One region of the Psychrobacter sp. T6-6 genome, then DNA from elsewhere that is predicted to be linked to it. Evidence: predicted binding sites of a transcription regulator. Region 1 holds the regulator's gene; each other region holds the start of a gene.
What was found. The regulator PhoB, encoded in region 1, activates phosphate uptake and scavenging genes when phosphate is short. The targets are predictions, from matches to a motif close to TGTCATNAANCTGTCATAA.
Positions count from the first base shown of each region.

Region 2: ACTXGL_RS13385 (DNA translocase FtsK) is a predicted target of PhoB. The motif match lies at 1,450-1,468, and genes of this name have one in related genera.
Region 3: pstS (phosphate ABC transporter substrate-binding protein PstS) is a predicted target of PhoB. The motif match lies at 1,785-1,803, and genes of this name have one in related genera.

Region 1 covers NZ_JBQQEX010000009.1:34,260-38,481, reverse strand. Annotated here, with positions in the region: gene asd (archaetidylserine decarboxylase) at 1-714, opposite strand, end outside; gene dtd (D-aminoacyl-tRNA deacylase) at 829-1,281, shown strand; gene phoB (phosphate regulon transcriptional regulator PhoB) at 1,394-2,098, shown strand; gene phoR (phosphate regulon sensor histidine kinase PhoR) at 2,157-3,266, shown strand; gene ACTXGL_RS12070 (M23 family metallopeptidase) at 3,483-4,073, opposite strand.
Region 2 covers NZ_JBQQEX010000013.1:56,710-60,931, reverse strand. Annotated here, with positions in the region: gene trxB (thioredoxin-disulfide reductase) at 1-959, opposite strand, end outside; gene ACTXGL_RS13385 (DNA translocase FtsK) at 1,520-4,222, shown strand, end outside.
Region 3 covers NZ_JBQQEX010000002.1:199,833-204,054, forward strand. Annotated here, with positions in the region: gene thiC (phosphomethylpyrimidine synthase ThiC) at 1-1,184, opposite strand, end outside; TPP riboswitch at 1,427-1,582, opposite strand; gene pstS (phosphate ABC transporter substrate-binding protein PstS) at 1,876-3,036, shown strand; gene pstC (phosphate ABC transporter permease subunit PstC) at 3,280-4,222, shown strand, end outside.

The sequences.
Region 1 (4,222 bases):
AAAACGTCCAAGCTCATCCCCTGCGGCAAACGGCAGGTCATGCTCGGCTTCTTGGATGTCGTCAGTACGAGTGATTTTACCTGTCGCGACGGTTTCGATACCAGCGACGATCATAGCGCCTACCATGACAACGGCTGCTTTGCCGTACTTGGTATCGAACATGCAGACCAGACGCTCATTACGGGCAAACAAATCTGGCACGTTAGCGGCCGTAGTGTTATTAACCGAAAACAACGTGCCAGGTACGTAGCGAGTCTTGGTCAACGTACCTGTAAACGGCATATGGACACGGTGATAATTGCTAGGCGCTAGGTAGATCGTCGCAAAACTGCCATCCGCAAAGTAACTGCCATCTTCGCTATCAGCCAGCAGCTGTCCGACATCATAGTGACGACCCTTGGCTTGCAATAACTTATGGTCTTGGATTTGTCCGAGCTGAGAGATAATACCATCAGCAGGGCTGACGATACCGTTGTCAGTGGTATCGATGGTACGAGCGTCTTCTTTTAATTCACGAGTGAAAAAATCATTGAAGCTCTCGTATGCATTGAGACTCTGGCGCTCATATTCGTCTAGGCTGATGTTATAGGCTTTTGCAAAACTACGAATAAAGGTACGTTTAACATAAGGATGGCGGCTGGCGGCCAAACGTCCAGCGACTTTACTGAGCTGCTGCTGTGGTACCAGCTGTTGTAAGGTGGTAAATACATTCATAATACGGCTACCAAAATAAGAGATGATGTCATTATTGCATGTGCAAGTTAATGACCGTATTTTATCATGGACAGCCCATTATTGTCTGAGCATAATCTGTTAAGGAATGAGTAAATGAAGGCACTTATACAACGAGTCAGGCGGGCTAGTGTGACTATCGATGAGCATTGTGTTGGCAAAATAGATCATGGAATACTGGCTTATATTGGTTTGGGACACGAGGATAGTCTGAGTACGGCTCAGCGAATGATTGATAAAATTCTCACGTATCGTATTTTTGAAAATGATGAAGATCCTACAAAATTTGGTAAACTAGATAAAGATGTCCAGCAGGCAGGCGGTGGTTTGTTATTGGTGTCGCAGTTCACCTTGATGGCAAAAACAGACAAAGGTCGCCGTCCTGATTTTGGTGGTGCAATGGCACCTGATGCGGCTCAAATACTGTTTGAGCAACTTATAGATTATGCAAAAACACAGTACCCAAACGTCGCCACTGGTCAGTTTGGCGCTGACATGCAAGTCGCTAGTGTCAATGACGGACCCCTAAATTTTCTACTGGAGATCTGACACTAGAGTGTCATCAAGCTGTCATAATTAATCCGTTTAATAGATAAAGACTGGTGAGTATTTATCGCCTTTTTACATGCTAAATTTTGCCCTCTAACACTGAGAATGTCATATGTATAACGAGCAAATTTTGATTGTTGAAGATGAACCTGCGATTCGTGAAATGGTTGTGATGACGCTAGAAATGGCTGGATTTGAGAGCCTGCAAGCCGCTGATGTCTCAGAGGCGCACCAGCAAGTGGTCGATCATAGACCGTCGCTGATCTTGTTAGATTGGATGCTACCAGGAGACAAAAGCGGCGTTGATTTTTGTCGTATGCTAAAGAACGATGAGCTGCTCTCTGAGATACCAGTCATTATGTTGACGGCGAAAAGTGAAGAGGACAGCAAGGTTTATGGACTCGATGCGGGTGCAGATGACTATATGACCAAGCCTTTTTCAACCCGTGAGCTGATCTCTAGAATCAAAGCGGTATTGCGCCGTAGTAGTGCGATGAGTAGTGACAAGCCTATTGAAATCGGTCAGTTGAGTCTAGATACCAAAAGTCAGCGTGTGACCGCCGCCGGAAAAGTCATCGATGTGGGTCCGACAGAGTATCGTCTATTGGCGTTTTTTATGAGTCATCCAGAGCGCGCTTATACACGAACGCAGCTCCTCGATCAGGTTTGGGGCGGCAACGTATACATCGAAGATCGCACCATCGACGTACATATTAAGCGTCTGCGTAAACTCTTGCGTCCTCATGACTGCGATACATTGATACAGACGGTACGCGGTACAGGCTATCGATTCTCTAGTCTTATTGAACCAAGCTAGTCTTGCATACATAAGGTCGCTGGAATACTAAAATAGCGGATAGTGGTAAGGATAAGAAATGGACAAGACAGTGCCAGCACAACACAAAAAAACCCGTAACAGCCATCAGCAAGATACCCCAGAAAACACCTCTGCCCAGCATGAAGCAGAGCAGCTACAAAAAATCAGAAGCGCACTGCGAGCACTACGAGACGCGGTGATTTTAATCGATGAGAATGATTGCTTAGGATGGTGGAATCAGGCGGCGCAGGATCTATTGTCTTTGCAGAAAGATGATAAAGGGAAGAGTGTCTTTGATTTTATTATCATACCAGAGTTTCACCAGTATTATGAAGACACCACACTGCCCAATGATGGTATCCACATAGAGTCATGGCGCGACCCTAGCCGTTACCTAAAATTTGAGCTCACGTCTTTTGGTGATGAAAAACTCCTATTTATTTATGATGTGACGCGCTTAAAGCACTTAGAGCAAATGCGCCAAGACTTTGTGGCAAACGTCTCTCATGAGCTACGCACACCATTGACCGTCATGACCGGTTACTTAGAAAACTTTACGGATCAGCCAGATATGCCGCCCCATTGGCGCCGTGGTTTTGAGCTCATGACTCAGCAAACCGCGCGTATGAATAGAATCGTAAATGACTTGCTGCTTTTATCTAGAATTGAGATCGAAGAGACGCACGAAGTCAATGCTATAGATATGACCAAGCTACTCACCAATATCTATGATGATGCGCAAGCCTATAACCAAGCCTATAAGCACATCATTCATCTACATATAGACACCTATGATGGTCTATATGGATCAGAGATGTACTTAAACAGCGCATTGTCCAATCTGGTGATCAACGCGATAAAATACACACCAAAAGGTGGCAATATTACTATCAGTTGGACGCGAACATCAGATGGATGCCGGTTTGCAGTCGAAGACGACGGATTGGGGATAGCACCAGAGCATATTGTTCGTTTGACGGAGCGCTTCTACCGTGTTGATAAAGGTCGCAGCCGTGCCACAGGTGGTACAGGTCTGGGGTTAGCTATCGTAAAACACGTACTGCATCAACACGAAGCGCAGCTACAGATTGAATCAATAGAGGGTGAGGGTTCGACATTTAGTGTGGTATTTCCAGCCACTTATGTGCGTACAGTCACCGCAAACTAGGGCGTGTCCCTAATTCAAACGCTTATCATTGAATGGGCTAAAAATGGCTAAATCTTTGGCAAACGGCGTCAAATAGCTGGTCAATATCTCGATATTGTCTGCACTATTTTCCTTGTTAGCCTGCGATTTATTTCATTTTTATCACCATTTTTAAAATAGGGACACGCCCTAGCACCTCTCTTGATACATGCTATTAGAGCTTTTTATACATTATGCTTAATTCTTTTGTAAAAGCGGGTAGGGGTTCACAGCACTGCCGTTAATATAAATACCATAATGTACATGCGGCGGTGTCCCTTTTGCATTGCCGCTATCACCCACGTAGCCAATAGTATCACCTTTATTGACCCAATCATTGGGAGAGATATCAGCATAGTCCTCTAGATGAGCATAATAATGTCCTGCACCGCCCGGTCCTACTACGACGACCACGAGGCCACCTAAAGTATTTTCGCCAACCTTGCTCACGATACCCTGCGTGGTTGACTGTATGGGTGTTCCTCGTTCTGCAAAGATATCGATACCTTCATGTGAGCGCCCTTGACTGCGTGCTGCGCCCCACGTATCCGTCAGGTTTTGCCCTGGTAGTGGGCTGGGTAAGCTATCTTCTGTCGGCAGTTCTTGCTGCAGCAAACTCATCTGTTGCCATTTGGCGACCACAAATGATTGGGTCTGTTGGCTGATATCGGGCAGCAGCTTATCAAACACAAATAACAGCCCAAGCAATACCACTGCTCTAATCAGTACGCTCAACACGCGCCCAAAAATAGAAGGCTTGGGTTGTTGGTTTTTTTCATCTGCTAGCATTGAGGTCTCTTATTTGTTTTATACGATATAAGACTTTATTATAAAAGCCCTGTATACAAAGGTGTGTATAGCATTGTTATCTATGGATTTTATCCCCATAAATACAGGTGTCATTAAACACAAGCACAGCAAATATAACGTTATCTACT
Region 2 (4,222 bases), on a different contig from region 1:
ATAGCATCTAAGTACTTTTCAGCATCAAGTGCTGCCATACAACCTGTACCAGCAGAGGTAATAGCCTGACGATAAACATGATCAGCGACGTCGCCAGCTGCAAATACACCCTCAATGCTAGTTTGTGTAGCGTTACCATTGAGACCACTATTGACAGTCAGATAGCCATCTTTCATGTCCAATTGACCGGTGAATAGGTCAGTATTAGGCTTGTGACCGATCGCGACAAACATACCCATTGCGTCTAGTTGTTTGGTGCTACCATCAATCATTGATTCGATAACGACACCATTGACACCCATATCATCACCAACCACCTCTTTTACCTGATGGTTCCACTCGATTTTGACATTGCCATTTTTGGCTTTTTCAAACAGCTTGTCTTGTAGGATTTTTTCAGAGCGTAAGCTATCACGGCGATGCACCAAGGTGACTTCAGAAGCAATATTAGACAGATATAAGGCTTCTTCGACGGCGGTATTACCACCACCAATCACAGCGACTTTTTGGTCTTTGTAGAAAAAACCGTCACAAGTGGCACAAGCAGATACGCCAAGCCCTTTAAATTTGGTTTCTGATTCTAGCCCTAAATACTGTGCAGACGCACCTGTTGAGATGATCAAGGCATCACAAGTATAGTCGCCGTTGTTACCTGACAACTGAAATGGGCGCTCGTTTAGATTGACTTCATTGATATGGTCATAAACCAACTCTGTACCGAAGCGCTCAGCATGCGCCTTCATACGCTCCATCAGCGCTGGACCTGTCAAATCATGTGCATCGCCTGGCCAGTTATCGACTTCGGTGGTAGTCGTTAATTGACCGCCAACTTCCATACCTGTAACCATAACTGGTTTAAGATTGGCACGTGCAGCGTATACCGCAGCAGAGTAACCAGCAGGACCTGAGCCCAAAATAATAAGTTTTTCGTGACGTGGAGCAGTAGTGTCAGTTGCCATGAGGTGTTCCTTTCTAAAAATACGAATGAATAATGTTAGTTATAAATATAATAAAAAAATCAAAAATTATGACTAATATGGTTTTTCTAATTGCTGTGTGATAATAACATAAGGGCATAGGTCGAAAAGTGCAAGTTTGCTAAAACAAACACAGCTATCATTAGAATCAAAGCATAATAACCTTGAAATACTAGCGCTAGAAACAGCTGGTATTTTATAGCGTTTGTACAAAACCGCTAGCAGTATTCTGTTAGCAATACTCTATTGGTGGACGGTTTTTTTGCACAAATAGCGTCTCGATTTACTTTCCTACACGCTTTATTTATAAGACTGTCGCCACTGTACCTATGTATTTGTTATTATAAGGAGTTATGCCGAGTGAGGTAGGGTTTGGGTGACAATGACGGTTGTGCGTTCTTATGATGCTAGCGTCTTATGATAAATGCCTCCCTACCAAAAACACTCTGCGAGGTACATCTATGTCAGCACTTTATGTCAGCATGATTAGGCTTAGTCATGCGTTGGCGACCATTTAGTATTAACAACAAGGCAGATTTTACGTGATATCAGCACCGCATATTGAGTATTTAAAAAAGGGAATGTTTACCCTCCTTGGGTTAATACTGGCCGTATATCTGTTTGTCATTCTAATGACTTACACAGGTAATGATCCTAGCTGGTCGCATATTAGTAGTGACATGACAACCATCAATAATATGGGTGGTCAGACGGGTGCTTGGTTATCTGACTTGCTCTACAGCTTTTTTGGGTTTGGTGCCTGGTGGTTTTTAGCATTTGTCGTTTATGAGTCGATTCTTATTTGGTGGGACAATAAACCCACGTTTTGGCTCATGCGACTGGTCGCTTACGTGTTTTTGTTGCTGACTGCTAGTGCGTTATTTGCACAACTGGTCGCCCTAATTCAACAAGTGACTAACCCTGCATCGATGGGACTTGAAGGTGTTGCTGGTGGTATTATCGGTCTTGAGTTACAAGAGCGCTTGGCGCAGCTACTATTGCAGTGGGGTAGTGTGGCTTTCTTGGCGGTATTCGTCGTGATTACAGCTACTTTTGCTTTCAATATTCATTGGCTTGCGATATATCAGAAGATTACGGCGTTATCGTGGCTTGGCTCAGGCGTAAAAAACAAAGAGGCTGTAGACGTTACTCTGCCAATCAGTGCGTCACAAGACGATAGCCACAGCGTAGATGATCAGGCTGAGCAGCAAGTAGAGCATGAACAACTGCCACTTAAGCTGCAATCAGCTGATCATACTGATAGTATTAATGAGGTAGATAACAGTAGCCGATTCAGTAATGTGTTGTCAGATTTCTTGTCGACATCAGGGTTAGCAGACAGCGTCAAAGCCTCTATAGCGACCGCAAAAGAAGCCACTACGTCAAGCGATGAGAAAAGTGCACCACTATATACAGCGGCGGCGACTACCAGTGTTATGGCTGATAGCGCAGCGAACCATATGGCACCACCAGCAATGTCAGCTCCTACCGCGATACCTGCTCGAAAAGTCGAGCCAAGTTTTGCATGGAACGATGCTAATACGGTTGATGACCTGCTCGCGAGTGAGCATATGGTTTATGGTGCCAGCAGTATAGAGAGCTCTAGTGCGCCTGTACTTAACTATACTCAGACAGACACGACTATAGACATGCCCGAAGAGGAGCGGGCATCAAACTCCCAGACGATGCCAATTGCGCAAACAGCTGCGACTGAACCTGCTGAATATAACCAGGAGTTCGCTGATCAGCTACAAGCTAATGAGCCTGAAACAACTCAATCAAGTGATACGAGCCAAAGCGTCGATCAGTTAGCAGAAGCATGGCTGGCCGAGCATGGTGATCTATCTGAACCTGCCACAAACGGTGCAATGCAAGACTCTCAGAGTATTCAAGATACTGCTATAACGGAACAGGCTCGAGTTGAGCAAGCCGTCATTGAGCAACCTGAAGTTGAACAGGCTAAAGTTCAGGAAGTAATCGAAAAGCCTGCAATTGAACAACCTGTCGCTAAACAAGCGGTACAGGAACAAATAATAGAGCCCATACCACAGGTAACCGCTAGCTCTACAGATAAGTCGTCTCCTAAGCCAGCTGCTGAGCCAGCAGAACAGCCGTATGATGAGGCATCACTATCTGTATCTGAAGAGCCGATTGCAGCAGCAATGGACGTCGTACCAACCGTGTCAGATACCTCAGATATGACACCAACCAATACACCACCTGCAAACCCGAAGGCAGCTCCAACAGTAGAATCGGTAAGCCCAGTTGCAGACACACAGCCAACAACCGCAGCAAAACCATCTGTTAGTTTTGCTGTACCTGAGGGTGATAGCAGCAACCATATCACGGATATGATGCCAGAAGATGACAGTGCTAAGAATGCGAGTGCCCCAGTTATGCCGCACATTAGCGATGATGCAGCATTCAGTCAAAAATCACGCTCTATGCAAACGGCGGCCTATCGCAGCAGCCTTACGCCCATTCCAGAGGTCTCTATACTGGATAAGCCCGATCCTGACCGTAAGCCTAGCTATACCGTCGCTGAGCTTGAACAGTTATCTGAATTGTTAGAGATTAAGCTACAGGAGTTCAATGTAAAAGCGTCTGTCGTTAACGCTATCCCAGGGCCTGTTGTGACTCGTTTTGAGGTAGAGCTGGCTGCTGGTGTCAAAGCGAGTAAGGTAACGGGTATCTCGCGTGACTTGGCGCGTTCACTATCTATGGCGTCACTACGTGTGGTCGAAGTAATACCGGGCAAGCCATATATCGGTATCGAAGTACCCAATAAAAAACGTGAAATGGTACGCTTAATTGAGCTGTTAAATACGGATACTTTCAAAGACCCCAAAGCACAAATCAGTATGGCAATGGGAAAAGATATCGGTGGCAACCCTATTATCACTGATCTTGCGCGCGCGCCGCATATGCTGGTTGCTGGTACGACAGGCTCTGGTAAGTCAGTACTGGTCAACTCGATGCTGCTCTCTATGCTACTCAAATATACGCCCAACGAGCTGCGCCTGATCTTGATTGATCCAAAGCAGCTTGAGCTTGCCAACTATAATGACATTCCGCATCTATTAACACCGGTAGTCACTGATATGACAGAGGCTGCCAGTAGCTTGTCGTGGTGTGTGGCAGAGATGGAGCGCCGCTATCAATTAATGAGCCTACTCAAAGTGCGTAAGCTCAATGAGTTCAACAAAAAGGTCATGGCAGCAGAACAATCAGGCAATCCTATGCTC
Region 3 (4,222 bases), on a different contig from region 1:
ATACCCGTTAAGCGTTTTGCAGTGAGTGGTACATAGCGAAGTAGGACGCCGGCATGAATGGTGAAATAATCCACGCCTTGCTCTGCTTGCTCAATCAAAGTGTCGCGGAAGATTTCCCATGTTAGGTCTTCTGCGACGCCATCGACTTTTTCCAGCGCTTGATAAATCGGTACGGTACCAATTGGCACAGGCGAGTTACGGATTAACCATTCACGGGTTTCATGAATATGATTACCCGTTGATAAATCCATAATGGTATCCGCACCCCAACGTGTGGCCCACGTCATTTTGGATACTTCTTCATCGATAGACGAACCCAGCGCGGAGTTACCGATATTGGCATTGATTTTCACCAAGAAATTGCGCCCGATGATCATCGGCTCAGATTCAGGGTGATTGATGTTGTTTGGGATGATTGCACGTCCAGCTGCCACTTCGTCACGGACAAACTCAGGCGTTATGATAGTAGGCGTATTGGCGCCGAAGCTCTCGCCGTCATGTTGACGCATATCGGTCAGCGCGTGCTGTTTTTGCGTCTCACGTATGGCGATATATTCCATCTCAGGGGTGATGATGCCGCGACGCGCGTAGTACATCTGCGTGACATTCCCTGGTTTTTCATCAATATCTTTAGCACGGCGTGGCTTGTCAATATGAGCAAATCTAAGGTTGGCAGTGCTGATATCGCGAGCACGTGCTTGACCGTATGAGCTAGATAGACCGCTTAATTGCTCCGTATCGTCACGCTCGGCGATCCAGTTTTCACGCAGTTTTGGTAGACCTTTCGTCAAGTCAATCTCGACATTGGGGTCAGTGTAGACGCCTGAAGTATCGTAAACATAAAATGGCGGATTATGCTCACCGTTTTTATCACCCGTACCGCCGACTGGTGTATCCGCCAAGCTGATTTCGCGCATCGGTACTTGGATGTCAGGTCTTGAACCTTGGATATAGACTTTGCGAGAGGCGGGTAGAATACGGTGCAGGTCGCGTGCATCTTCTTCAAAGCGCGCATCACTGGCAGCACGGTGGGCAGGTGTTTTTAGGGCGTCTGCTTTTTTATCTGCTTTGACGGTGTCAGTAGAGTCTGAGGTAAGAGGTATGTTGTTGGCTGGGTTATGCGTTTGTGCAGATGAGGCACTGTCTAAAGAGGTGTTGTCTAAAATGCTGTCTAAAGTAGTCATATGCTGTCCTAGCGTGTTGGTTTTTGAATAAAATCAACACCGCCAGTATCTGCGGGTGCAGCACCTATCATTGAGACAAGTTTGGACTATCGACACCTAACAGCGATCAAAAAATTGCCGCGGTAAATGGTCATCAAATAGTGGACGCAGATTTGTATCTTCGCTCGTTGTCTGCTCATGCGGCACGCATACTCAGACAATGATGATAAAAATGTATTTCTACGCGTCCTTTGTCATCAATAACAAAGTGCTTAAGACTTCCCTGCGTCGGTACTAACCGCATCAGGTTCGGCGGGTGATCTCTCAGCGAATGTAGATAGGCGGCTACTGTTATTAATGTTTAACTATAAACGCTTAATAAAGTAGGCCAATACTACACCGCACCCCGAGTCTGTCAGTGTTGTAAATCAGATTTCATACTAGCAAAATTCTGCACTAACAGCTAATAGTATTTGAACGTAAGTATCAGACTCCAAATGCGATGTTTAATATATTTATCCAATAGGCCACTCAGTATCAGTAACGACTATCGCTTGGTATCACTGGGCTAGGCAGAGGTTGTCTAAATATTATGTAAAGCGAATAAAAGATTGCGACGGTTGTCATTAAATTGTCATAAAGATTTGGCAAGATATCACGCATATCACAAACAATGCTTTTTTATATCGTCGTTAAACTTCAGGAGTTCTACATGCGTTATTCGTTATTAGCAGTAGCCGTCAGTTGCACCTTAATGCTTACGGCATGTAATAAGTCAACAGATACGACAGAAACCGCTGCCGCTGATACTAGTAGCGCTACGACCACTACTCAGACTCAGGAAACGACTGCTGCTGATGCTGGTTTTAAATCTGCTGAAAACATCGCAATGAACATCACGGGTGCAGGTGCCTCATTCCCGCAGCCTATCTATGCCAAATGGTCTTATGACTACAATGGCGCGACTGGCGGGCAAGTTAACTACCAGTCAATTGGTTCATCTGGCGGTATCAAACAAATTCAATCAAAAACTGTCGATTTTGGTGCTTCTGATGCGCCATTGACACCTGAAGAGCTAGCAGAATCTGATCTTATCCAGTTCCCAACGGTCATCGGCGGCGTCGTACCTATCGTTAATATTGATGGTATTGAGCCAGGTGCCTTGAAGCTAGATGGTACGACTTTGGCAGACATCTATCTAGGTAAAATTAGCAACTGGAATGACCCGGCTATCGCAGCTATGAACCCAGATTTGACCTTGCCAGATGCGGCAATCACAACGGTATTCCGCTCAGACGGTTCAGGTACGACGTTTAACTTTACTGACTATCTAGCAAAAGTATCACCAGATTGGAAAGATACGGTTGGTGTTGATAAAACGGTTAAGTGGCCAACCTCTGCGACTGGCGCAGGTGGTAAAGGTAACGAAGGCGTCTCAAGCTATGTAAACCGTATGAAAAACTCTATCGGTTATGTTGAGTATGCATACGCTAAGCAAAACAACATGTCACATACTGCACTGAAGAACGCCGCGGGCAACATCGTTCAGCCATCTGCTGAGACATTTGCCGCAGCAGGTGACATCGATTGGTCACAACAAGAAGGCTTTTATAAAGTCATCACTAACTCTGAGACTGAGCAAGCATGGCCTATCGCTGCTGCAACCTTTATCTTAGTACACAAGCAGCCAGAGAATCCTCAGCAAGTTGCTGGCGTGTTGAACTTCTTTGACTGGGCGTATACCCAAGGTGATGACAGCGCTATGAGCCTAGATTATGTCCCATTCTCTGATACGGCAGTGGCTCTATTCAAAGCAAAATGGAACGACGTAAAAGGTAGCGACGGTCAGCCAGTTTATAAGCCAGCGCAGTAAGTTGCTACTCTTGATTTTGACATAGTTAGACTCTCAAACAACCACTCTATAGAGAGCCTGGTTGTTTGAGAGGTTTTATCACAGCAATTTTGACCGTAACACTGACTGCAGTACTGATGGATATATTGAGCAGTTGCCATTGGTACACAGGATCGTCAATGATTATGCGGGCGGGCTTGTTGTGATAAAGCTGAACAAACACACTGGTTTTTTGAATTCACTCTATTCAATGCTGAGACACTTATGACAGACTTAAGGTCCCAACTGGCTAAACAAAAACGTTACGACGCTTTATTTGTCAACTCTACCAAAGCGTTTGCCATACTGGTCCTCCTATCTTTAGGGGGCATTTTAGTTTCTCTCATCGTTGGTGCTTGGCCGAGTATTCAAGAGTTCGGGCTTGGGTTTTATACCAGCAACAATTGGGACACGGTCGCCAATGAGTACGGCGCGCTTGCGCCTATTTACGGTACGCTAGTTACCTCACTCATCGCTATCGTGATTGCCGTACCCGTCAGTTTTGGTATTGCGATATTTCTGACTGAGATGTGCCCTAAGTTCCTCAAAAAACCACTGGGTATTGCCATTGAGCTATTGGCCGGCATCCCTTCTATCATTTATGGTATGTGGGGTTTGTTTGTTTTTGCGCCATTCTTTGGCGATCATATCCAGCCATGGTTTATTGAGCACATCGGTCCTCTACCTATCATCGGTAAATTGTTTGTAGGTGCTCCCATGGGACTGGGGATGTTCACGGCATCTCTAGTGCTGGCTATCATGATTATTCCTTTTATCGCAGCCACCATGCGTGACGTCTTCTCTGTTGTACCAGATTTACTCAAAGAGTCTGCCTACGGTATGGGCGCGACGACGTGGGAAGTTATGTTCAAGATTATCCTCCCTTATACCAAAGCAGGGGTTGTTGGCGGCGTTATTTTGGGTCTGGGGCGCGCACTTGGCGAGACCATGGCGGTGACTTTCTTGATAGGTAATGCTTTCAATATCAGTCCAAGTCTGTTTACTTCTGGTGTGACGATTACCTCTGCCTTAGCCAACGAGTTTGCCGAAGCCTCTAGTGAGCTGCATTTGGCCTCGCTACTACATTTGGGCTTAATACTGTTTGTCATTACCTTCATTGTGCTGTCTTTGGCCAAACTCATGCTTATGCGTATGGATCATAAAGCGG